One region of the Escherichia marmotae genome, then DNA from elsewhere that is predicted to be linked to it. Evidence: predicted binding sites of a transcription regulator. Region 1 holds the regulator's gene; each other region holds the start of a gene.

What was found. The regulator LexA, encoded in region 1, represses DNA repair genes until DNA is damaged. The targets are predictions, from matches to a motif close to TNCTGTATGTACATACAGNA.
Region 2: the regulator LexA is predicted to act here: its motif matches at 2,281-2,300, upstream of sulA (SOS-induced cell division inhibitor SulA).
Region 3: the regulator LexA is predicted to act here: its motif matches at 2,148-2,167, upstream of C1192_RS03655 (metal-dependent hydrolase).

The regions. Positions count from the first base shown of each region.
Region 1 covers NZ_CP025979.1:3,611,754-3,618,956, reverse strand. The annotation lists gene ltrA (group II intron reverse transcriptase/maturase) at 1-851, shown strand, start outside; gene pspG (envelope stress response protein PspG) at 1,076-1,318, opposite strand; gene dusA (tRNA dihydrouridine(20/20a) synthase DusA) at 1,454-2,449, opposite strand; gene zur (zinc uptake transcriptional repressor Zur) at 2,603-3,118, shown strand; gene C1192_RS18550 (CsbD family protein) at 3,160-3,369, opposite strand; gene dinF (MATE family efflux transporter DinF) at 3,485-4,810, opposite strand; gene lexA (transcriptional repressor LexA) at 4,883-5,491, opposite strand; gene dgkA (diacylglycerol kinase) at 5,601-5,969, opposite strand; gene plsB (glycerol-3-phosphate 1-O-acyltransferase PlsB) at 6,140-7,203, shown strand, end outside.
Region 2 covers NZ_CP025979.1:1,389,574-1,396,776, forward strand. The annotation lists gene yccS (YccS family putative transporter) at 1-1,512, shown strand, start outside; gene sxy (CRP-S regulon transcriptional coactivator Sxy) at 1,475-2,104, opposite strand; gene sulA (SOS-induced cell division inhibitor SulA) at 2,322-2,831, shown strand; gene ompA (porin OmpA) at 3,187-4,239, shown strand; gene matP (macrodomain Ter protein MatP) at 4,314-4,766, opposite strand; gene C1192_RS07460 (AAA family ATPase) at 4,954-6,714, shown strand; gene fabA (bifunctional 3-hydroxydecanoyl-ACP dehydratase/trans-2-decenoyl-ACP isomerase) at 6,783-7,203, shown strand, end outside.
Region 3 covers NZ_CP025979.1:676,697-683,899, reverse strand. The annotation lists gene C1192_RS03670 (fructosamine kinase family protein) at 1-626, shown strand, start outside; gene C1192_RS03665 (YniB family protein) at 667-1,203, opposite strand; gene hxpB (hexitol phosphatase HxpB) at 1,350-2,018, shown strand; gene C1192_RS03655 (metal-dependent hydrolase) at 2,182-2,772, shown strand; gene tcyP (cystine/sulfocysteine:cation symporter) at 2,905-4,296, shown strand; gene cedA (cell division activator CedA) at 4,342-4,605, opposite strand; gene katE (catalase HPII) at 4,788-7,049, shown strand; gene chbG (chitin disaccharide deacetylase) at 7,191-7,203, opposite strand, start outside.

The DNA of each region.
Region 1 (7,203 bases):
GGGCCGGGTATCACTGGGTGGTCGACCTCGATCTGGAGAAGTTCTTCGACCGGGTAAATCACGATGTGCTGATGAGCCGGATAGAGAAACGAGTATCGGATAAACGGGTGTTGTCACTTATCCGCAGGTTCCTGAATGCAGGGGTGATGGACGCAGGTCTGGTAAGGCCGGTGACAGAAGGAACGCCGCAGGGCGGCCCACTGTCGCCGCTGCTATCGAACCTGCTGCTTGACGACCTCGACAAGGAACTGGAGAAACGTGGTCTGAAGTTCGTGCGGTACGCAGACGACTGTAATGTCTACGTGAAAAGCGAACGGGCAGGCAACCGGATCATGGCGGGGTTGACGCACTGGCTGAGCCATAAACTGAAGCTGAAGGTCAACGCGAAGAAGAGTGCTGTAGCACGCCCTGAAACGCGCAAGTTCCTTGGATACAGCTTCATAAGGGGGCGGAAGGTATGGTGCGTGGTATCGCCGGAGTCGATAAAACGGTTCAAAATGCGGATAAGAGCACTGACCGGACGCAACACAGGGAGAAGCCTTGAACAGCTAACTCAGCCGCTAAGACGATATCTGACGGGCTGGAAAAGTTACTACGGGCTGAACCAGAGGCCATCGCTGATGCGAGAGCTGAACGGATGGATAAGGCGCAGGCTGCGAAGCATACTCTGGAAACAGTGGAAAACGGGCCGCAACCGCTTCAGGGAGTTGCGCAGTCGAGGCGTAAGCAAGGACCTTGCGGCGCAAACAGCAGGAAGCTGCCATAAAGAGTGGCGGATAAGCTGTAGTCCGGCACTGAATATAGCACTCCCCAATAAGCTGTTCTCCAGACTGGGCCTGCCAGAAGTATAGGCAGGCGACGATCAACATAACCGAACCGCCGTATACGGCCCCGTACGTACGGTGGTGTGGGAGGAAGCTGATCGTGAGATCAGCTCCTATCCCGATTATAGTTCGGCTGTATGTAGGGTACAGCTCGATGAATTTGTTTGACGCGCAATAGTGACAGATTTGATTATCAATTCCTATTTTGTTCTAAGGATAAAACCTTAGGTTGTGATCATCCGCACAATCCCTTAGTAACGCCAGCGGTCATAGCGCTGATATTTCGGCACTTTTGGTGCTTTAATCGTCTTGATTACCCACACTACTGCAATCGCCAACAACAGCCACGGCAACAACTTGATCATCAATGCCAGCATACCGCCGAGGAACATAATGGCCGTCGCCACAACCAGCGCGGCGATAATACCCAGCAACGAAACACCAGTGACCATCAACATGACAAAAAAGCCAATAACGAAAAGTAGTTCCAGCATGATGTTCTCCCAAAAATGAAATCTCTTGCTGCCATTACAAGAATCATGCCAAAAACTAATATATTGATTTATCAAAGAAAACGCCCCGCGACCGTGCGCAGGGCGTAGTGAATTTGACTACTTTATGGTGAAAAATTAACGCTTGTCCGCCACCAGTTTGAGCGCGCGTTCCAGCACGTTAATATCGGCACCTGCTTTATGGGCATTTTCACTTAAATAACGCCGCCACTGCCGCGCGCCAGGGATCCCCTGGAACAACCCCAACATATGGCGGGTGATATGACCGAGATACGTACCCTGGCTAAGCTCGCGTTCAATGTACGGATACATGGCTCGTACCACCGCCACCGGATCGGCATCGGTATCCGAGGAACCAAAAATCTCACGATCCACCGCCGCCAGAATGCCGGGGTTTTGATACGCCTCGCGCCCGACCATCACACCATCCATATGTTGCAAATGCGCTTTAGCCTCTTCCAGTGACTTAATACCACCGTTAATCGACATCGTCAGATGCGGGAAATCACGCTTCAGTTGATAGACGCGCGGGTAATCGAGCGGCGGGATTTCACGGTTTTCTTTCGGACTTAAACCAGAAAGCCAGGCTTTACGCGCGTGGATGATAAACATCTCGCATTCACCTTTGCCGGAAACAGTGTTGATGAAATCACAGAGAAATTCATAACTGTCCTGATCATCAATGCCAATACGCGTTTTCACCGTCACCGGAATCGACACCACATCGCGCATCGCTTTCACGCAGTCGGCTACCAATTGCGCATTGCCCATCAGGCACGCGCCAAACATCCCGTTCTGCACCCGGTCAGATGGGCAGCCAACATTCAGGTTGATCTCATCGTATCCGCGCGCTTGTGCCAGCTTCGCACATTGCGCCAGCGCCGCCGGATCGCTTCCACCCAACTGCAACGCCACCGGATGCTCTTCTTCACTGTACGCCAGGTAATCACCTTTACCGTGAATAATCGCCCCGGTGGTCACCATTTCGGTATAGAGCAACGTATTGCGGGAAAGCAGACGCAGGAAATAGCGGCAGTGTCTGTCCGTCCAGTCGAGCATAGGAGCAATCGAGAAACGGTGTGCGGGATAAGCGGTTTGTGATTCTGCTGACATGGCGATTTTTTAAGCATCCGGTGAATTTGGGGCGCTACTATAGCATAACGAATATGCGATCAGGCAATGTGACAGCTATGTCCCCTGTTCTCGGCGTTTAAGTGAGAACTATGGTAAAGTAAGGACATTCTTAACCCCACTTTGAGGTGCCCAATGGAAAAGACCACAACGCAGGAGTTATTAGCGCAGGCTGAGAAACTCTGTGCGCAGCGAAATGTGCGCCTGACCCCGCAGCGCCTGGAAGTGTTACGTTTGATGAGTCTGCAGGAAGGGGCAATCAGCGCCTACGATCTGCTTGATTTGCTGCGTGAAGCCGAGCCGCAAGCCAAGCCGCCAACGGTTTATCGCGCACTAGATTTTCTGCTTGAGCAGGGTTTTGTACATAAGGTGGAATCCACCAACAGCTATGTGCTCTGCCACCTGTTTGATCAACCAACTCATACCTCCGCAATGTTTATTTGCGATCGCTGCGGCGCAGTGAAAGAAGAGTGTGCGGAAGGTGTAGAAAACATCATGCATACACTGGCGGCAAAAATGGGTTTTGCCCTGCGGCATAATGTGATTGAAGCGCACGGATTATGTGCAGCGTGCGTGGAAGTAGAAGCGTGTCGCCATCATGATCAGTGCCAGCATGACCACTCTGTACAGGTGAAAAAGAAACCACGTTAAGAGGGCGTACGTCCTTGTACACATCGGGCAGGAGGGATTAATTACCAGCGGTAATCATGGCGTTTTTCCCAGCTATCAACCTCTTTCTCTGCCTGATCTTTCTGGTAACCGTAACGTTCCTGGATTTTACCCACTAACTGGTCACGTTTACCTTCAATGACCGTCATATCATCATCGGTCAGTTTTCCCCATTGCTCTTTCACTTTACCTTTGAACTGTTTCCAGTTACCGCCGACTTCGTCTTTATTCATATTCAAGTCCTCATCGTTAGGTGGTGAATGAGAGTACGCTCGCTTTTCTTCTGAACGTGGGATTAAGTGTAGTCAGGAATTTGGCTCAGGATTATTTATTCAGAATTTTTAACCATCACGTTTCAGCAAACCAGGTTCCATTGCGCCAATGACGCCGCCAGATAGCCGCCAGAGAAAGCCCGCGCAGAGCCAGAAAGACGGTTAATGCCAACCACAACCCATGATTACCCAACCACGGCAATGTGAGTAACGTAAGTGCAAAACCTGCCGCTGCCACTGCCATGCTGTTTCGCATTTCGGCGGCGCGCGTTGCGCCAATAAACATGCCATCCAGCAGATAACACCAGACTCCCACCAGCGGCAAAATGACCTGCCAGATAAGGTAACGCTCGGCCAGATTCTGAATTTGGGTTAACGAGGTCAGCAACGCGATAATGTGTTCCCCTGCCAGCAGATAAACTACAGAAAACAACAGTGCCACGACACCTGACTGGCGGCACGCTGCGCGCCAGATATCCAGCAATTGACTACCGTCACGCGCGCCATACGCCTGACCAGAATGCGCTTCAACGGCGTAGGCAAAGCCATCCAACGCATAGGCGGTGAAGGTGAGTAACGTCATCAGAACCGCGTTAACAGCGATAATATCGCTCCCCAGCCGCGCGCCAATAACCGTTATTGCGCCAAAGCAGAGTTGCAACAGCAATGAGCGAAGCATGATGTCGCGGTTAAGCGCCAGTAAGCGACGGAAGTTTCCTCGCCAGGCTGTTTTCAGCATTTCGCCGGAGATACCGCGCAGTTTGAGGATTTTACGTACCATGAGCAGACCAATCAGCAACGTCGCATATTCTGCAACAACCGTCGCCAGCGCTGCGCCCTGCACGTTCATATGCAGTCCCATCACCAGCCAGATATCCAGCACAATGTTGAGGATATTGCCAACCACTAACAAAATCACTGGCGCACGGGCATATTGCACACCGAGCAACCAGCCAAGCAGCACCAGATTCGCCAGCGACGCCGGGGCGCTTAGCCAACGGATTTCAAGAAAGCGCCGCGCCTGTTCCAGCACTGCTTCGCTACCACCAACAATATGCAGCGCCAGATCGATAATCGGCGTACGCAGTAGAGCAATCAACGCCCCAGCCCCCAACGCCAACAGCAACGGCTGCACCAGCGCCCGCGCTAATGCCTGAGGATTTTGAGCACCAAAAGCCTGTGCAGTAAGCCCGGTAGTACTCATACGCAAAAACAGCAACAGCATAAAGAGAAAGCTGGTCGCCGTTGCACCAACCGCCACGCCGCCCAGATAAACCGGACTATCAAGATGACCAATAACCGCCGTATCAACCAACCCCAGCAAAGGAACGGTAATATTGGAGAAGATCATGGGTAAGGCGAGATGCCAGAGCGCTTTATCAGATGAAGTGAGGAATGCCATGCCGACAAGCCTGATGAAGAGAGATGAAAAACAAACCGCGACGCCAGGCGGCATCGCGGTATCAGAGATATATTACAGCCAGTCGCCGTTGCGAATAACCCCAACTGCCAGCCCTTCAATAGTGAAGCTCTGCTGACGAAGGTCAACGACAATCGGTTTAAACTCACTGTTTTCTGGCAGCAGTTCGACTTTATTACCCTGCTTTTTCAGACGTTTAACGGTAACTTCGTCATCAATACGCGCGACAACGACCTGACCATTACGTACATCCTGGGTTTTATGCACTGCCAGCAGATCGCCATCCATAATGCCGATATCTTTCATCGACATCCCGCTGACGCGCAGCAGGAAATCGGCATTCGGTTTGAACAGGGAAGGATCGACCTGATAATGACCTTCAATATGCTGTTGCGCCAGAAGCGGTTCACCAGCAGCCACACGGCCTACCAGCGGCAGCCCTTCTTCCTCTTCATGCAACAGACGGATCCCGCGCGATGCGCCGGAAACAATTTCAATAACGCCTTTGCGTGCCAGCGCCTTCAGATGTTCTTCAGCCGCATTTGGGGAACGGAACCCCAAACGCTGCGCGATTTCCGCACGCGTCGGCGGCATACCTGTCTGGCTGATGTGATCACGAATGAGATCAAACACCTCTTGCTGCCTGGCCGTTAACGCTTTCATTCCGCCCCCTGGGTGTATATACAGTTATGCTGTGAGTATATACAGCAAAAGGTGATTTTGGAACCATAAACTGCACAATAAACCAGAGATTTATCGAATTCTGGAAGGGTTATCCAAAATGCGACCATAACAGGATGCACCAGGTAATCACTGCGACGATAATCGCGATCAACACCGCCGCGGACCCCATATCTTTCGCTCGCCCGGAAAGCTCATGGTATTCGGAGCCAATACGGTCAACTACGGCCTCGATGGCGCTATTGAGAATTTCTACGATCATGACCAACATGACGGAGCTAATAAGCAGTACGCGGGTTATCGCGTCCACATCCAGCCAGCAGGCGATGATCACCGCCAACAATACCGCAACGCCTTCCTGACGGAATGCCGCTTCGTTGATCCATGCTGCGCGTAACCCTTTCCAGGAATAGCCAGCAGCTTTGATAATTCGAGTGAATCCAGTGGTATTATTGGCCATTGAAAGAACCTTTTTACATTATGAGCGTCAATATCAGTGTACCGTTAAATCCGATGACTCGGGTTTGCATAACGCCGCGCGAAACATGAGCGGATACCACAGAATTTCCCATGACTTTCTGCTATCCTTGCCGCGCATTTGCATTATTAACCAGAGGCTTTACATCGTTTATGTCCGGCTGGCCACGAATTTACTACAAATTACTGAATTTACCATTAAGCATCCTGGTAAAAAGCAAGTCTATTCCGGCAGATCCTGCCCCGGAACTGGGACTCGATACCTCTCGTCCAATTATGTACGTTTTACCGTACAACTCAAAAGCGGATTTGCTGACGTTGCGCGCCCAGTGTCTGGCACATGATCTGCCCGACCCATTAGAGCCGCTGGAGATCGACGGCACGCTGCTGCCACGCTATGTGTTTATTCACGGCGGGCCGCGTGTTTTCACCTATTACACGCCAAAAGAAGAATCCATTAAGCTGTTCCACGATTATCTCGACCTGCACCGCAGCAACCCGAATCTGGATGTGCAGATGGTACCGGTATCGGTGATGTTTGGTCGTGCGCCGGGGCGCGAAAAAGGCGAAGTAAACCCACCGTTGCGTATACTCAACGGCGTGCAGAAATTTTTCGCCGTACTGTGGCTTGGTCGCGACAGTTTTGTGCGTTTCTCGCCGTCAGTTTCGCTGCGTCGCATGGCTGATGAACACGGCACGGATAAAATTATCGCCCAGAAACTGGCGCGCGTGGCACGTATGCACTTTGCCCGCCAGCGCCTTGCTGCCGTGGGTCCACGCCTGCCTGCCCGTCAGGACTTGTTCAATAAGCTACTTGCCTCCCGCGCCATTGCCAAAGCGGTAGAAGATGAAGCCCGCAGCAAAAAAATCTTCCATGAAAAAGCGCAGCAAAACGCTATTGCGCTGATGGAAGAGATTGCGGCGAACTTCTCTTACGAGATGATCCGCCTGACTGACCGTATTCTGGGCTTCACCTGGAACCGGCTTTATCAGGGCATCAACGTCCATAACGCCGAGCGCGTTCGCCAGTTGGCCCACGACGGTCATGAGCTGGTATATGTGCCTTGCCATCGCAGTCACATGGACTACCTGCTGCTCTCTTACGTGCTTTATCACCAGGGGCTGGTGCCGCCGCATATCGCCGCTGGGATCAACCTGAACTTCTGGCCTGCCGGGCCGATTTTCCGCCGTCTGGGTGCGTTCTTTATTCGCCGTAC
Region 2 (7,203 bases), 2.2 Mb from region 1:
AACCAGACGAAGCTCTCATTGCTGACTCGCTTACGCGGCGATCGTGGTCAACGGGGAACGCGTCGCACATTACATTACTACTTTGTGGCGCAAGATATCCACGAGCGTGCCAGCTCTTCTCATATTCAATATCAAACGTTGCGGGAACATTTTCGCCACAGCGACGTGCTGTTCCGTTTCCAGCGGCTGATGTCAATGCAGGGACAAGCTTGCCAGCAACTGTCACGCTGTATTTTGCTGCGTCAGCCTTACCAACACGACCCGCATTTTGAACGCGCCTTCACTCACATTGACGCAGCGCTTGAGCGAATGCGCGATAACGGTGCGCCGATTGATTTGCTAAAAACGTTGGGATTTCTGCTGACAAACTTACGCGCCATTGATGCTCAACTGGCGACGATTGAATCAGAGCAAGCTCAGGCGATGCCGCATAACGATACTGAAAGCCAACTTGCCGACGACAGCCCACACGGATTAAGTGATATCTGGCTGCGCCTTAGCCGTAACTTTACGCCGGAATCCGCCCTCTTCCGCCACGCGGTAAGGATGTCACTGGTGTTGTGCGTCGGCTACGCCATCATTCAGATAACCGGGATGCATCACGGTTACTGGATCTTGCTGACCAGCCTGTTTGTTTGCCAGCCAAACTATAACGCCACGCGCCACCGCCTGAAATTAAGGATTATTGGTACGTTGGTGGGTATTGCGATTGGTATTCCAGTGCTGTGGTTTGTTCCATCACTGGAAGGGCAATTGGTGCTCCTGGTCATTACCGGCGTGCTCTTTTTCGCCTTCCGTAACGTGCAATACGCTCATGCAACGATGTTCATTACGCTGTTGGTGCTGCTGTGCTTCAATCTGCTGGGTGAGGGTTTTGAAGTGGCGCTGCCACGCGTAATCGATACGCTAATCGGGTGTGCCATAGCATGGGCAGCGGTAAGTTACATCTGGCCAGACTGGCGTTTCCGCAATCTGCCCAGGATGCTTGAACGCGCGACCGAGGCCAACTGCCGCTATCTCGATGCCATTCTCGAGCAATATCATCAGGGACGTGATAACCGTCTGGCGTATCGTATTGCCCGCCGCGATGCCCACAACCGCGATGCAGAGCTGGCTTCAGTAGTGTCGAATATGTCCAGCGAACCGAACGTTACACCGCAAATTCGCGAAGACGCGTTCCGGTTACTGTGTCTCAACCATACATTCACCAGCTACATCTCAGCCCTCGGCGCACACCGTGAGCAGTTAACTAATCCTGAAATTCTGGCGTTTCTTGATGATGCTGTTTGCTACGTTGATGACGCGCTACATCATCAACCTGCCGATGAAGAACGCGTCAATCAGGCATTAGCAGGCCTGAAACAACGGATGCAGCAACTTGAGCCGCGAGCAGACAGCAAGGAGCCTCTAGTTGTACAACAAATCGGGTTATTGATTGCATTACTGCCAGAAATTGGCCGCCTGCAGCACAGGATTACTCAAGTTCCGCAGGAAAATCCTGCTTTGGCGTAATAGAATCAGCCCATTCAGCAAGCTCCTGGCGGCGTGCCACCGGGAGCGCTGCTTCATGAATACCGATAATTGCGCCTTCAAGCATAAACAAGATCTTTTCTGTCACCAGACTATTTTGCTGCCGCAGCCGCAACCAACACATTTTCGCCCCAAGTATACGTAACGCCCGTACATCCTTAATCCCCACTTCCCCGAGAATAGCTTCCAGATGAAAAGACATATTGGGCAAATCTTTCAGTCTTTCCCGGGTATTACGTGTAGTTTTCTCTTTAAGCGCTGCGTCGAGAGAATATTTTGACAGACGTACCAGCTTCAGTTGATTTCGCCATAAACTTTCATCAACCCGATAGTAATTGAGAGTAACGAACCGTCCACACTTTTTATATGTCAGCCAGACTGGCGGATGTTTTACACAGTATTGTGCGCTTTGCTCACAAGCCCGAAGATACAACTCACCATCAGAAACTACCGCAAATACCGTGTCGTCAACGGTCAGACTGTAACTACCAAACAATGATCGGTATTCAATTGTGCCCAACGTTGCCAGGTATTTCTGTGACTTATAGATCCGCTTATAGGAGAGGCTTTTCATAAAATTCCTTTTAAAATCATAATATAAAAGAATGATTCACATTAACGGATCCGTTAAATACGAAAATAGGCAACTTATTCTCAAGGGGCAAGATTAATTTATGTTTTCCAGCCACCAACGACAATATTTGCGAGGCACTTTCCGAAAATAGGGTTGATCTTTGTTGTCACCGAGTGTACTGTATATATATACAGTAACTCACAGGGCTGGATTGATTATGTACACTTCAGGCTATGCACATCGTTCTTCGTTGTTCTCATCCGCAACAAGCAAAATCGCGCGTGTCTCTACGGAAAACACTACAGCTGGGCTAATTAGTGAAGTTGTCTATCGCGAAGATCAGCCCATGATGACGCAACTCTTGCTTTTGCCATTATTACAACAACTCGGCCAACAATCGCGTTGGCAGTTATGGTTAACGCCACAACAAAAATTGAGTCGTGAATGGGTTCAGGCTGCTGGACTACCTTTAACGAAAGTGATGCAGATCAACCAGCTTTCCCCTTGCCACACAGTGGAATCAATGGTTCGCGCATTACGCACAGGAAATTACAGCGTGGTGATCGGTTGGTTAGCAGATGATCTGACAGAAGAAGAACATGCTGAACTTGTGGATGCCGCCAATGAAGGTAACGCAATGGGGTTCATTATGCGTCCAGTAAGCGCATCCTCTCACGCCACGAGACAACTTTCCGGGTTAAAAATTCACTCTAATTTGTATCATTAAGTAAATTTAGGATTAATCCTGGAACTTTTTTTAGCGTCCGGCTGATGATTTCACTCATGGCTCATTTTCCCTGCGGAGGCTTGTCTGAAGCGGTTTCCGCGATTTTATGCTGTAAATTATCGTTAACAAAAAAGGTTAAACGTACCTTATACAAATCTTTTTTTTCATATGCCTGACGGAGTTCACACTTGTAAGTTTTCAACTACGTTGTAGACTTTACATCGCCAGGGGTGCTCGGCATAAGCCGAAGATATCGGTAGAGTTAATATTGAGCAGATCCCCGGTGAAGGATTTAACCGTGTTATCTCGTTGGAGATATTCATGGCGTATTTTGGATGATAACGAGGCGCAAAAAATGAAAAAGACAGCTATCGCGATTGCAGTGGCACTGGCTGGTTTCGCTACCGTAGCGCAGGCCGCTCCGAAAGATAACACCTGGTACACTGGTGCTAAACTGGGCTGGTCCCAGTACCATGACACTGGTTTCATTCCTAACAATGGTCCGACCCACGAAAACCAACTGGGTGCAGGTGCTTTTGGTGGTTACCAGGTTAACCCGTATGTTGGCTTTGAAATGGGTTACGACTGGTTAGGTCGTATGCCGTACAAAGGCGACAACATCAATGGCGCATACAAAGCTCAGGGCGTTCAACTGACCGCTAAACTGGGTTACCCAATCACTGACGATCTGGACATCTACACTCGTCTGGGTGGTATGGTATGGCGTGCGGACACCAAGGCTAACGTACCTGGTGGCGCATCCTATAAAGACCACGACACCGGCGTTTCCCCGGTATTCGCAGGTGGTGTTGAGTACGCGATCACTCCTGAAATCGCTACCCGTCTGGAATACCAGTGGACCAACAACATCGGTGACGCACACACCATCGGCACTCGTCCGGACAACGGCCTGCTGAGCCTGGGTGTTTCCTACCGTTTCGGTCAGGGCGAAGCAGCTCCAGTAGTTGCTCCGGCTCCAGCTCCGGCACCGGAAGTACAGACCAAGCACTTCACTCTGAAGTCTGACGTTCTGTTCAACTTCAACAAAGCAACCCTGAAACCGGAAGGTCAGGCTGCTCTGGATCAGCTGTACAGCCAACTGAGCAACCTGGATCCGAAAGACGGTTCCGTAGTTGTTCTGGGTTACACTGACCGCATCGGTTCTGACGCTTACAACCAGGCTCTGTCCGAGCGTCGTGCTCAGTCCGTCGTTGATTACCTGATCTCTAAAGGTATCCCGTCTGACAAAATCTCTGCACGTGGTATGGGCGAATCCAACCCGGTTACCGGCAACACCTGTGACAACGTGAAACAGCGCGCTGCACTGATCGACTGCCTGGCTCCGGATCGTCGCGTAGAGATCGAAGTTAAAGGTATCAAAGACGTTGTAACTCAGCCGCAGGCTTAAGTTCTCGTCTGATAAAAAACCCCGCTTCACGCGGGGTTTTTTTCGTCTTCAGTAAAGTAAATAATCTTTGCAAGTTATTCCTTACCCAGCAAGGCCTGCAAATCCTGCTTCAAAGAAGACATTTTATTCGCATATTTTTCTTTGTTTTCTGCATCTTCAATTAGCTGGACAATCGTTTCGGAAAGCGTTTTACCGCGACGCTGCGCAAGACCTGCCAGCCGTTGCCAGACAATAAATTCCAGATCAATTGATTTCTTACGTGTGTACTGATGTTCCGCATTAAAATGGCGTTTCCGTCTGGCCCGAATGGTCTGCTTCATGCGATTGACCAGCTCCGGATTCATATGCTTTTCAATCCAGCCATTAACATGCACGGGTTCATTTTCCAGCGATAGCAACACGTCAACGGCTTCCTGGGCGGCACTGGCTTCCAGGTAACGGGTGATTAACTCCCCTTCACGGTGTTTCTTCACCAGATACTTCCATTTCCAACCGCTTTCCAGATTTTCAAGTTGTTGATATTTCATAGCGATCTCAATGTTACCCTGTAACTCTTTACAGAATATCAGTTTTTTAACTGTGTGATGAAAAGAATCTCGCATCCTGTGATGCTTTAGCGTGAATGCCTGGTCTTTTGTCAGCGCTTTCCACGTGTGCTGAAGTGTCGGTTACGGTATAATCGCATCTTTGACAACAGACTAAAAAACATCAACTTTGACCATTACGAAACTTGCATGGCGTGACTTAGTCCCTGATACCGAAAGCTATCAGGAAGTATTTGCACAGCCACATTTGATTGACGAAAACGAGCCTTTATTCAGTGACATTCAACCGCGGCTGCAATTTGCGCTGGAACAGTTACTGCACGCCCGAGCATCATCCTCTTTTATGCTGGCGAAAGCCCCGGAAGAGTCCGAGTATCTGAATTTCATTGCCGATGCCGCAAGCACGCTACAAAGCGATGCAGGCCAACTGATGGGCGGTCACTATGAGATTTCCGGCCACACCATTCGCTTACGTAACGCCGTTAGCGCAAATGATAATTTCGCAACACTAACGCAAGTCGTCATTGCTGACTGGGTGGAAGCGGAACAACTCTTTGGCTGCCTTCGCCAGTTTAATGGCGACATTACCTTGCAACCAGGGCTGGTGCATCAGGCAAATGGCGGTATTTTAATCATCTCCTTGCGTACACTGCTGGCACAACCTCTGCTGTGGATGCGGCTGAAAAATATCGTCAAGCGCGAACGTTTTGACTGGGTAGCGTTTGATGAGTCGCGCCCCCTCCCTGTCTCTGTTCCTTCAATACCGCTGAAGCTTAAAGTCATTCTGGTCGGTGAACGCGAGTCATTGGCTGATTTTCAGGAGATGGAGCCGGAACTGTCTGAGCAGGCTATTTATAGTGAATTTGAAGATACCCTCCAGATTGTCGATGCGGGATCAGTAAGCCAGTGGTGTCGGTGGGTTACGTTTATCGCCCGACATAACCAGTTACCTGCGCCTGGTGCCGATGCCTGGCCTGTGCTTATCCGCGAAGCCACCCGCTACACAGGTGATCAAGAAACTCTGCCGCTTGGACCGCAGTGGATCCTGCGCCAGTGTAAAGAAGTCGCATCCTTATGCGAAGGCGATAGCTTTACCGGCGAGCAGCTAAACTTGATGCTACAACAGCGGGAATGGCGCGAAGGATTCCTTGCCGAACGGATGCAGGATGAGATCCTTCAGGAGCAGATCCTGATCGAAACCGAAGGTGAACGCGTTGGGCAGATTAACGCTCTTTCGGTTATCGAATTTCCGGGCCATCCGCGCGCTTTTGGCGAACCTTCTCGTATTAGCTGTGTTGTGCATATAGGCGACGGCGAATTTACCGATATCGAACGCAAAGCCGAGCTTGGCGGCAACATACACGCTAAAGGGATGATGATCATGCAGGCGTTCCTGATGTCGGAACTGCAGCTCGAGCAACAGATCCCTTTCTCGGCATCACTGACTTTTGAGCAGTCATATAGCGAAGTGGATGGCGATAGCGCCTCAATGGCTGAACTCTGCGCCCTGATAAGCGCCCTTGCCGATGTACCGGTGAATCAGAGTATCGCTATCACAGGTTCGGTGGATCAATTCGGTCGCGCCCAGCCAGTCGGCGGTTTAAATGAGAAAATTGAAGGTTTCTTCGCTATCTGCCAACAGCGTGAGTTAAGTGGTAAACAAGGCGTGATTATCCCTACGGCTAACGTTCGCCATTTGAGTCTTCACAGCGAACTGGTGAAGGCGGTTGAGGAAGGCAAATTCACAATCTGGGCAGTGGACGATGTCACTGATGCACTGCCTTTATTATTAAATCTGATGTGGGATGGCGAAGGCCAGACGACGTTGATGCAGACCATACAGGAGCGTATTGCGCAAGCATCGCAACAGGAAGGTCGTCACCGTTTTCCGTGGCCATTACGTTGGCTGAACTGGTTTATTCCGAACTGATCGGACTTGTTCAGCGTACACGTGTTAGCTATCCTGCGTGCTTCAATAAAATAAGGCTTACAGAGAACATGGTAGATAAACGCGAATCCTATACAAAAGAAGACCTTCTTGCCTCTGGTCGCGGTGAACTGTTTGGCGCAAAAGGCCCACAATTGCCAGCGCCGAACATGCTAATGATGGATCGGGTGGTCAAAATGACCGAAACCGGTGGCAACTTCGACAAAGGGTATGTTGAAGCAGAACTGGATATTAACCCGGATCTGTGGTTCTTCGGTTGTCACTTCATCGGTGATCCGGTAATGCCGGGATGTCTGGGCCTGGATGCCATGTGGCAGTTGGTAGGGTTCTACCTGGGCTGGCTGGGCGGCGAAGGTAAAGGCCGCGCACTGGGCGTAGGCGAAGTGAAATTCACTGGTCAGGTTCTACCTACGGCAAAAAAAGTGACCTATCGTATTCACTTTAAACGCATTGTTAACCGTCGCTTGATCA
Region 3 (7,203 bases), 1.7 Mb from region 1:
TTGGCGCTGACCGGGACTACAGTTTTTTGGTGATGGACTATCTCCCGCCTCGCCCGTTGGATGCACATAACGCATTTATTTTAGGGCAGCAAATTGCGCGCCTGCATCAATGGAGTGATCAGCCACAATTTGGCCTCGATTTCGATAACGCACTTTCGACTACTCCACAACCCAACACCTGGCAACGTCGCTGGGCAACGTTTTTTGCTGAACAACGTATTGGCTGGCAACTGGAACTGGCGGCAGAAAAAGGGATCGCCTTCGGCAATATCGACGCCATCGTCGAACACATTCAGCAACGTCTGGCCTCACATCAGCCGCAGCCGTCACTGTTACACGGTGATTTATGGTCCGGAAACTGTGCGCTGGGTCCGAATGGCCCGTACATCTTCGATCCCGCTTGTTACTGGGGCGACAGAGAGTGCGATCTGGCGATGTTGCCGCTGCACACTGAACAACCGCCGCAAATCTATGACGGCTATCAGTCAGTTTCACCGCTACCGGCAGATTTCCTCGAACGTCAACCAATTTACCAGCTCTACACGTTACTTAATCGTGCAAGGTTGTTTGGCGGGCAGCATTTGGTTATTGCTCAGCAGTCACTGGATAGATTATTAGCGGCATGATGTGAGTTGATGATAATGGCCGCTTCGCGCGGCCTTTTGATTAAATAAACCCAAGCAGAGAAAAAAACACATACCCAGCAGCAATACAAATGACCGGCAAGATATAGAGTGAAAAAAACTGCAAGAAAATGGTATGGTGCGGAACAACAATGCGTGACTCAATCTGTTCACGCGTTAATCCCTCGTCTCCTTTAGCCTTCTCCAGAATGAGTTGATCCTCAACACCTTCACGTAAGAAACGCGCCTGGCGGCTCATACGGGCACCGGAGTCTTGCAACGCAAGTCCAACAAATATCAGGATGAAAATCACCCAGAACATAATATTCACACCGCCATTAAAATTGGGCGTCGGTGAGTTGTACCAGAACAGATTCAAAAAAGGCGTATTCGCCTGCATCATATCGATCATGACATGGGTAAAGTCGAGCATGACCGCATTAATGCCTTCCTGATTTTCCTGCCGGGTATTCATAAATTTCAGCAAAGAAATCAGCGTAGAGATCAGTGCGGGTATAAAAATCACCCAACCGAAAATCCTTTTCAAAACAGCAATGCGTCCAGCTTGTTGATACGTCATGAGTTCTCCTTGATTAAGACGCGTCGATTCACTTAGTTTACCTGTAGATATCTGTTTTCGCCCATTCTTTAAAGGCGATATGATAGGCGCTTAATCATAAGCACTGCTTAATACCTTACACTTAATGCTCTAAAGGAGAGGTTGTAATGTCAACCCCGCGACAGATTCTTGCTGCAATTTTCGATATGGATGGATTACTTATCGACTCTGAACCTTTATGGGATCGAGCCGAACTGGATGTGATGGCAAGCCTGGGGGTGGACATCTCCCGTCGTAACGAGCTACCGGACACCTTAGGTTTACGCATCGATATGGTGGTTGATCTGTGGTACGCCCGACAACCGTGGCGTGGGCCGGGTCGTCAGGAAGTGGTAGAACGGGTTATTGCTCGTGCCATTTCACTGGTTGAAGAGACTCGGCCATTACTGCCTGGTGTGCGTGAGGCCGTTGCGCTGTGCAAAGAACACGGTTTATTGGTTGGCCTGGCCTCTGCGTCGCCGTTACATATGCTGGAAAAAGTGCTGACCATGTTTGACTTACGTGACAGTTTCGATGCCCTCGCCTCCGCAGAAAAACTGCCTTACAGCAAACCGCACCCGCAAGTGTATCTCGACTGCGCAGCAAAGCTGGGTATTGATCCGCTGGCCTGCGTGGCGCTGGAAGATTCTGTAAACGGTATGATCGCCTCTAAAGCAGCCCGTATGCGTTCCATCGTCGTTCCTGCGCCAGAAGCGCAAAATGATCCACGTTTTGTGTTGGCAAACGTGAAGCTTTCATCTCTCACCGAACTCACCGCGGAAGACCTCCTCGGCTAATAAAAATCGGGCAGTGTCATCACTGCCCCTGGTTTTTTATCTGAATTTTTATTCAACTGGCGGATTTATCATCATTTTGTGATAAAGAGTTACACCGTCACCACTTCCGCACACTGTATAAAAATCCTATACTGTACGTATCGACAGTTTAGTGAGTTTTATCATGACGGCGGAAGGTCACCTTCTTTTTTCTATTGCTTGCGCGGTATTTGCCAAAAATGCCGAACTAACGCCCGTGCTGGCACAGGGTGACTGGTGGCATATTGTCCCTTCCGCAATCTTAACGTGTCTGTTACCGGACATCGACCACCCAAAATCGTTTCTTGGGCAGCGATTAAAGTGGATATCAAAACCCATTGCCCGGGCATTTGGACACCGTGGATTTACCCACAGTCTGCTGGCGGTCTTTGCGTTGCTGGCGACCTTTTATCTTAAAGTTCCGGAAAGCTGGTTTATTCCGGCTGATGCTTTGCAAGGTATGGTGCTGGGTTATTTGAGCCATATCCTTGCCGATATGCTGACACCGGCTGGCGTTCCCCTCCTCTGGCCATGTCGCTGGCGCTTCCGCCTGCCAATTCTGGTGCCACAAAAAGGCAATCAACTGGAACGTTTTCTCTGCATGGCATTATTTGTCTGGTCGGTGTGGATGCCCCATTCATTGCCCGAAAACAGTGCCGTGCGTTGGTCATCGGAAATGATCAATACCTTGCAGATCCAGTTTCATCGCCTTATTAAGCATCAGGTTGAATATTAAAGCGGCAAAAACCGTCTTTCTGGAATAAGCAATTCCATTTGAATATAAGAGCCAGCTCACAGTTCTGTTAATCTTGCGACAACACTATGACTGTTACACAGTGATAGAAATAATAAGATCAGGAGAACGGGGATGAACTTTCCATTAATTGCGAACATCGTGGTGTTCGTTGTGCTGCTGTTTGCGTTGGCCCAGACTCGCCACAAACAGTGGAGTCTGGCAAAAAAAGTGCTGGTGGGTCTGGTGATGGGCGTGGTCTTTGGCCTTGCTCTGCACACCATTTATGGTTCTGACAGCCAGGTACTTAAAGATTCTGTACAGTGGTTTAACATTGTCGGTAACGGCTATGTTCAGCTACTGCAAATGATCGTCATGCCGTTAGTATTCGCCTCTATTCTGAGCGCGGTTGCTCGCCTGCATAACGCATCTCAGTTAGGCAAAATCAGTTTTCTGACCATCGGTACGCTGCTGTTTACCACGCTGATTGCGGCGCTGGTCGGTGTGCTGGTGACCAACCTGTTTGGTCTGACTGCTGAAGGTCTGGTTCAGGGTGGCGCAGAGACGGCGCGTCTGAACGCTATCGAAAGCAACTATGTTGGTAAAGTTGCAGACTTAAGTGTTCCGCAACTCATTCTGTCCTTTATCCCGAAAAACCCGTTTGCCGATTTGACTGGTGCCAATCCGACGTCAATTATCAGCGTGGTAATTTTTGCCGCCTTCCTTGGTGTCGCCGCGCTAAAACTGCTGAAAGATGATGCGCCGAAAGGTGAACGCGTCTTAACCGCTATCGACACGCTGCAAAGCTGGGTGATGAAACTGGTTCGCCTGGTCATGCAATTGACCCCTTACGGCGTGCTTGCGCTGATGACCAAAGTCGTTGCCGGTTCCAATCTGCAAGACATCATTAAGCTGGGTAGCTTCGTTGTCGCGTCCTACCTGGGTCTTATCATTATGTTTGCGGTACATGGCATTCTGCTGGGTATTAACGGCGTAAGCCCGCTGAAATACTTCCGTAAAGTATGGCCAGTACTGACGTTTGCCTTCACCAGTCGCTCCAGCGCCGCGTCTATTCCGCTGAACGTAGAAGCGCAAACGCGTCGTCTGGGTGTTCCTGAATCCATTGCCAGTTTCGCCGCTTCTTTCGGTGCGACCATTGGTCAGAACGGCTGTGCTGGTTTGTATCCGGCAATGCTGGCGGTGATGGTTGCGCCTACAGTTGGCATTAACCCACTGGATCCAGTGTGGATTGCGACACTCGTCGGTATCGTCACGGTGAGTTCAGCCGGTGTTGCAGGTGTTGGTGGTGGTGCGACATTCGCCGCGTTGATTGTTCTGCCAGCAATGGGCTTACCGGTAACGCTGGTGGCTCTGCTAATCTCCGTTGAACCGCTTATCGATATGGGCCGAACTGCATTGAACGTTAGCGGCTCAATGACCGCAGGTACGCTGACCAGCCAGTGGCTGAAGCAAACCGATAAGTCCATTCTGGACAGCGAAGACGACGCCGAGCTGGCACACCGTTAATCCTGGTTTATAACGCAAAGCGCCTGTCATCCGACAGGCGTTTATTTATTCTTCGATCTCATTTTCTTGCCGCACCTGATTTGCCCAACGCTGGGCCGACTCCGGTACGCTAAACGCCGGTGAGCGCAGGAATGATTCCCCCACCAGGACAAACGCCACATACTTGCCGCGCAGTATCCAGACATCACGAAACGAATCCATTTTAACCGCATGTTCTGGCGGCGCGGGTTCTGTGCGCGGAACATAGCTAATAATCGGGCGGTTTTGCTGACGTAGCGGTTTCTTCATTACTGGCTTCACTAAACGCATATTAAAAATCAGAAAAACTGTAGTTTAGCCGATTTAGCCCCCGTCCGTCCTGCTTTGCGTACATTCCCAAAAACCTTCTCTGGCACCACTTCCAGAGCGAGATCCCCCTGGTGGTCTATAGTTAGAAGGTTTTTTGACCAAAACAGCGGCCCTTTCAGCAATGAAATAAGGAGACGAGTTCAATGTCGCAACATAAAGAAAAGAACCCACATCAGCACCAGTCCCCCCTGCACGATTCGAGCGAAGCGAAACCCGGAATGGACTCACTGGCACCTGAGGACGGCTCTCATCGTCCAGCGGCTGAACCGACCCCGCCTGGTGCGCAACCTACTGCGCCAGGTAGCCTGAAAGCGCCGGATACGCGTAATGAAAAAATAAATTCCCTGGAAGATGTGCGTAAAGGCAGCGAGAATTATGCACTGACCACCAATCAGGGCGTACGCATAGCCGACGATCAAAACTCCCTGCGTGCCGGTAGCCGTGGGCCTACGCTGCTGGAAGATTTTATTCTGCGTGAGAAAATCACTCACTTTGACCACGAACGCATCCCGGAGCGTATTGTTCACGCACGCGGTTCTGCTGCTCACGGCTATTTCCAGCCGTATAAAAACTTGAGCGACATCACCAAAGCCGATTTTCTGTCTGATCCGAACAAAATCACTCCGGTATTTGTGCGCTTCTCTACCGTTCAGGGAGGCGCTGGCTCGGCAGATACCGTGCGTGATATCCGTGGTTTCGCCACCAAGTTCTATACCGAAGAAGGTATTTTTGATCTCGTTGGCAACAACACGCCGATCTTCTTTATTCAGGATGCACACAAATTCCCCGATTTTGTTCATGCGGTAAAACCGGAGCCGCACTGGGCGATCCCACAGGGAGGCAGCGCCCACGACACTTTCTGGGATTATGTTTCCCTGCAACCTGAAACCCTGCATAACGTAATGTGGGCGATGTCAGACCGTGGGCTCCCCCGCAGTTATCGCACAATGGAAGGCTTCGGCATTCACACCTTCCGCCTGATTAACGCCGAAGGTAAAGCAACCTTTGTGCGTTTCCACTGGAAACCACTGGCAGGTAAAGCCTCGCTGGTATGGGATGAGGCGCAGAAACTGACGGGGCGAGACCCGGACTTCCACCGTCGCGAACTGTGGGAAGCGATTGAAGCGGGCGACTTCCCGGAATATGAACTTGGCTTCCAGTTGATTGCGGAAGAGGATGAATTCAAATTCGACTTCGACCTGCTTGACCCAACAAAACTTATCCCGGAAGAGTTAGTCCCCGTTCAGCGCATCGGTAAAATGGTGCTCAATCGTAACCCGGATAACTTTTTTGCCGAAAATGAACAAGTGGCTTTCCATCCTGGACACATTGTCCCCGGTCTGGATTTCACCAACGATCCGCTGTTGCAGGGGCGTTTGTTCTCCTACACCGACACACAAATCAGCCGTCTTGGCGGGCCGAATTTCCATGAAATTCCAATTAACCGCCCAACCTGCCCGTACCACAATTACCAGCGTGACGGCATGCATCGGATGGGAATCGACACTAACCCAGCAAACTACGAACCGAATTCGATCAACGATAACTGGCCGCGAGAAACACCGCCGGGGCCGAAACGCGGAGGTTTTGAATCCTATCAGGAGCGCGTAGAAGGCAATAAGGTGCGCGAGCGTAGCCCATCGTTTGGCGAATATTATTCCCATCCGCGCCTGTTCTGGTTAAGCCAGACACCATTCGAACAGCGCCATATTATCGATGCTTTCAGCTTTGAGTTGAGTAAAGTTGTACGCCCATATATTCGTGAGCGCGTTGTTGACCAGCTAGCGCATATCGATCTCAACCTGGCGCAAGCGGTAGCAAAAAATCTCGGTATCGCACTGACAGACGACCAACTGAACATTACGCCACCACCGGACGTGAACGGGCTGAAAAAAGATCCTGCGTTAAGTCTGTATGCCATTCCGGATGGGGATGTGAAAGGCCGTGTGGTCGCGATTTTGCTTAATGATGAGGTGAGATCGGCAGACCTTCTGGAAATGCTCAAGGCGCTGAAAGCTAAAGGCGTTCATGCCAAACTGCTTTATTCACGGATGGGAGAAGTGACAGCAGATGACGGTACAGTATTGCCAATAGCCGCTACCTTTGCTGGAGCCCCCTCACTGACGGTTGATGCGGTTATTGTCCCATGCGGCAATATCGCGGATATCGCAGACAACGGCGACGCAAACTACTACCTGATGGAAGCCTATAAACACCTTAAACCGATAGCCCTGACGGGAGATGCACGCAAGTTCAAGGCAACAATCAAGGTCGATGACCAGGGTGAAGAAGGGATTGTTGAAGCCGACAGAGCTGACGGCAATTTTATGAATGAGTTACTGACTCTGATAGCGGCGCACCGCGTCTGGTCACGTATCCCTAAGATTGACAAAATCCCTGCCTGAATATAGGCGGCGCAGTTGCGCCGCCTTTGCCTGATGCACTGCGCTTATCAGGTCTAGCGTAATAATTCATAATATATTGAAATTGCGACACTTTGCTGGCCGGATAAGGTATTTACGCTACATCCGGCAAAACAACATTACCTACACATCAAGA